Regions from separate parts of the Cupriavidus sp. 94F1 genome, predicted to be linked through region 2. Evidence: predicted binding sites of a transcription regulator. Region 2 holds the regulator's gene; the other holds the start of a gene.

Region 1 (2,185 bases), on a different contig from region 2:
GACAGCACGAACGGCCGCAGGTCGATATGGCGCGGCGCGATGCCCGATTCCACATAGGTCGGGCAGGTGGACAGCGCCAGCGTCGGCTGGGCGATGTACTGCTCGGGCCGCGCCTTGACCACCTCGCGGAACTGGTCGATCTCGGCCTTCGTCGCGGCCGGGCCCACCAGCATGCCGTACCCCCCGGCACCGTGGGTTTCCTTCACGACCAGCTCGGCCATGTGGTCGAGCACGTATTGCAGGTCATCGGGCCGGCGGCACATGTAGGTGGGCACGTTCGACAGGATGGCCTCTTCGCCCAGGTAGAAGCGGATCATGTCCGGCACATACGGATAGATCGACTTGTCGTCGGCCACGCCGGTGCCGATGGCATTCGAGATCGTCACGTTGCCGGCGCGATAGACCGACAGCAGCCCCGCCGCACCCAGCGCCGAATCGGGCCGGAACACCAGCGGATCGAGGAAGTCGTCGTCCACGCGGCGGTAGATCACGTCGATCCGTTGCGGCCCCTGGGTGGTGCGCATGTAGAGGTGATCGTCCTCGACGAACAGGTCGCTGCCCTCCACCAGTTCCACGCCCATCTGCTGGGCCAGGAACGCGTGCTCGAAATACGCGGAGTTGTACATGCCCGGCGTGAGCACGACCACGGTAGGGTCGGCGATATTCTGCGGCGACACGCTGCGCAGCATGTCCAGCAGCAGGTCGGGATAGTGGGCCACCGGCGCCACGCGGTTGCGGGCGAACAGGTCGGGGAACAACCGCATCATCATCTTGCGGTTTTCCAGCATGTACGACACGCCCGACGGCACGCGCAGGTTGTCTTCCAGCACGTAGAACTCGCCCTGCCCCGCGCGCACCACGTCGATGCCGGCCACATGGGCATAGATGTCGCGCGGCACGTCGATGCCGAGCATCTCGGGCCGGTACTGGGCGTTGTTATAGATCTGGTCGGGTGGAATCACGCCGGCACGGATGATGTCCTGGCCGTGGTAGATGTCATGGATGAAGCGGTTCAGCGCCGCCACCCGCTGGCGCAGGCCGCGTTCCAGCGTCGCCCATTCGCTGGCCGGGAACACGCGCGGGATCACGTCGAACGGAATGGTCCGCTCGGTGCCGCTGTTGGACTCGTCCTTGTCGCCATAGACGGCGAAGGTAATGCCCACGCGCCGGAAGATCAGATCCGCCTCCGCGCGCTTGTTGTCCATGGTGGACACGGACTGCCGGCCGAGCCAGTCCGCAAAACTTCGGTAGTGAGTCCGGACCGCCCCTGGCGGCAATACCTGTCCGGCCTCGACGGCCGTTACCGTGCCGTCCTCTCGCCCTTCCAGCATCTCGTCGAAAAACCGCGCCGCCATGATGGCCGCTCCTTCGTGGAAATGGGCGCCTGCCGCGGTCCGTGCCGCCTGACTGCTCTTCGGCCCTGCTGCACGGCAATACCGCCGGCCACCCGTTTATCGATGCCTCGTCGAGTCGACGCTTCCAGCATATCCGCACCGGTAAATCCCGCAAGGGGTTGCATGCCCAAGACATGCGCCGGTACGCAAAACGGTTTAGCAAGATGCTTGCCAGCCACGCCTGGCCGGCCTTGGTGCAGGGATCAGTGCGCGGTCTTTGCCTGCCCGGCGCAAGAGACCGATTCCGGCGGGCATTTGGCCAGGATGTCCTCCACCAGGACTTCGGGCGCCCGGCGGATATCAAGCACCAGCGCGTCCCGAGGCTCTTCCAGGGTGTCGAACTGGCTTTGCAGCAGTGCCGGGTTGAAGAAATGGTCGGCGCGGGCCGACAGGCGGCCGCCGATCGTCGAGGCGTCGCCTTTCATGAACACGAAGGTCACGCCGCCGTCGGGCGGGGTCAGGCGGTCGCGGTACGTCTGGCGCAGCGCCGAGCAGGTAAAGACATGGGTGCGGCCTTCGGCGCGGGCGGCATCGATGGCCGCGCGCATGGCAGCCAGCCAGGGCCAGCGGTCTTCGTCGGTGAGCGGCACGCCGGCGTGCATCTTGGCCTTGTTGGCCTCGCTGTGAAAGGTGTCGGCATCATGGAAGCCACAGTGCAGCCGCTCTGCAAGCAGCTGGCCCACGGTGGTCTTGCCGCTGCCGGAAACGCCCATCAGGATATAGATCATGTCTGCTCCATCGAACATGGTGTCGGGTGGTATTGCCACCCTTGTCGGTAGCCGCCGGGCACG
Region 2 (2,185 bases):
GCTGACGTCCGCCTCGAGGGGCAGTCAAGGATTTGCCAGCCTATTGTTGCTGTAGCTGGGCTTCAGCCATCTGGTACTTGACCGCTTCCCGGTCATGACCCTGCACGCGGTCCTTGTAGCGGATCACCTGCCGGTCGAGCTTGTCGACCAGACAGTCGATCGCAGCGTACAGGTCTTCATGGTGCGCTTCGACGAAGATGTCCTTGCCCTTGAGATGCAGATTGATTTCCGCGTACTGACGCTTGTCCTTTTCCTTGTGGTTGTCGACAGATAGCAGCACGCTCACGCCAATGACCTGATCGAAATGCCTGACAATTCGCTCCAGTTTCGTTTCCACATACTCACGCAGCGGCGGCGTGATGTCGAGGTGGTGTCCACTGATCTTGAAGTTCATAGCGCTTCTCCTTCTGAAAGAGCCGCACCAGGCAGGCGGTTGCGGCTCGGCTACAAAGACTTGCGGAGATTGACTGCGGGGATCTTCAGTGCTTCGCGATATTTGGCCACCGTGCGGCGTGCGACCACAAAGCCCTGTTCGCCCAGCAATTCGGCGATGCGGCTGTCGGAAAGAGGATTCCTGGGTTCTTCGGCTCCTATCAGTTGCTTGATCAGCGCGCGGATCGCCGTGGAAGAGGCCGCGCCGCCCGTCTCCGTGGAGACGTGGCTACCAAAGAAGTACTTCAACTCGAAAGTACCCATTGGCGTGGCCATGTATTTGTTCGTGGTCACCCGGGAAATGGTCGACTCATGTAAACCGAGTGTATCGGCAATTTCCCGCAAAACCAAGGGCCGCATCGCTATTTCGCCGTGCGAAAAAAAGTTCTTCTGACGCTCCACAATTGCCTGCGCCACACGCAGGATCGTGTCGAATCTTTGCTGGATGTTCTTGATAAGCCACCGCGCTTCCTGCAGCTTTTGTTGCAGTCCCGCAGCCCCCGCTTCGCCTTTTGCACCGCGCAAGATCTGCGCGTACATGTCGTTGATGCGCAGGCGCGGCATCACATCCGGATTCAGCTGGGCAATCCAGCCGCTGCCGCTCTTGCGCACGAACACGTCCGGCACCACGAAATCGGCCTCGGGGCGGCTGTACGCATGTCCTGGGTACGGTGCCAGCGAGCGGATCAGGTCGTGCGCCGCCTTTAGTGCAATGTCGTCCACCTGCAGCGCTTTCTTGAGGCGCGTGTAATCCCTGACCGCCAGCAGTTCAAGATGGTGATTGACGATGGACAGGGCCAGTTCGCGCTGAGGATGCTGCAACCGTTTCAATTGCAGGCTCAGGCATTCGGCGGCATTGCGCGCGCCCACGCCGGGCGGATCGAAGCTCTGCAGCAGCGTCAGCATCGCCTGTACTTCTTCCACCTCGAATTCGAGTTCTTCGGGCAGTTCGGTGCAGATTTCCTCGAGTGACGCACTCAGGTATCCGTCGTCGTCGAGCGATTCGATGAGGAAGATGGCCAGGCCCTTGTCGCGCGCCGAAATCTTGAGCGGCGTCAGCTGTTCCATCAGGTACTCGCGCAGCGTGGGATCCGCATCGCGCAACTGCATCGGCGTCTTTTCGTCTTCGTCGTTCTGCGGGCGGCGCGCGAAGTCGTCGAGGCTCCAGTCGTTGCCGTAGTCCTCGGCACCGGAATCGCTGAAGCCTTCTTCCTCGCCGCCGGACGCATGTTCGCTGCGATCGTCGCCGTTGGCCTGCGGTTCGGACGGGGCCGGCGCCGGGGCGCTTTGCAGATTGACGGAGCCGTCAGCCGCCACGCGCAGCGGGCTTTCGATCCAGTCGTTCTCGCGTTCCAGCAGCGGGTTTTCCGTCAGCGCCTGTTCCACCTCCTGTTGCAGTTCGAGCGTGGAAAGCTGAAGCAGCCGGATGGACTGCTGCAGTTGCGGCGTGAGGGCCAGATGTTGGGAGAGGCGGAGCTGAAGCGAAGGTTTCATGCGACCTATTCTATGCGCATCTTTCCGTTGTTGGAACGGAATTTGCTACAACCTATCGCTTCGGCTTCCTGATCGGCAACGGCTTTGAAATAGCCGCGGGCAAGTGCGGTAAAAATGACCTGCCGATGACCTGCCGAAAACCTGTCGGCAGTGTGGCCGCGGAGGCGGCACGGTCTTACATGCGGAAGTTCTCGCCCAGATAGACGCGGCGCACCGACTCGTTGGCGATGATTTCCTCGGGCTGGCCGGCGGCCAGCAC

Evidence for each region. The regulator sigma-54, encoded in region 2, starts transcription at its own class of promoters, with help from an activator protein. The targets are predictions, from matches to a motif close to TGGCANGNAANCTGCTTT.
Region 1: a site for sigma-54 is predicted at 1,551-1,568, ahead of AC3FJ6_RS07425 (circularly permuted type 2 ATP-grasp protein). Genes of this name have one in related genera too.

Annotation. Positions count from the first base shown of each region.
Region 1 covers NZ_JBYOJT010000002.1:719,708-721,892, reverse strand. The annotation lists gene AC3FJ6_RS07425 (circularly permuted type 2 ATP-grasp protein) at 1-1,355, opposite strand, end outside; gene AC3FJ6_RS07420 (gluconokinase) at 1,598-2,122, opposite strand.
Region 2 covers NZ_JBYOJT010000003.1:14,774-16,958, reverse strand. The annotation lists gene hpf (ribosome hibernation-promoting factor, HPF/YfiA family) at 41-394, opposite strand; gene AC3FJ6_RS07740 (RNA polymerase factor sigma-54) at 445-1,926, opposite strand; gene lptB (LPS export ABC transporter ATP-binding protein) at 2,102-2,185, opposite strand, start outside.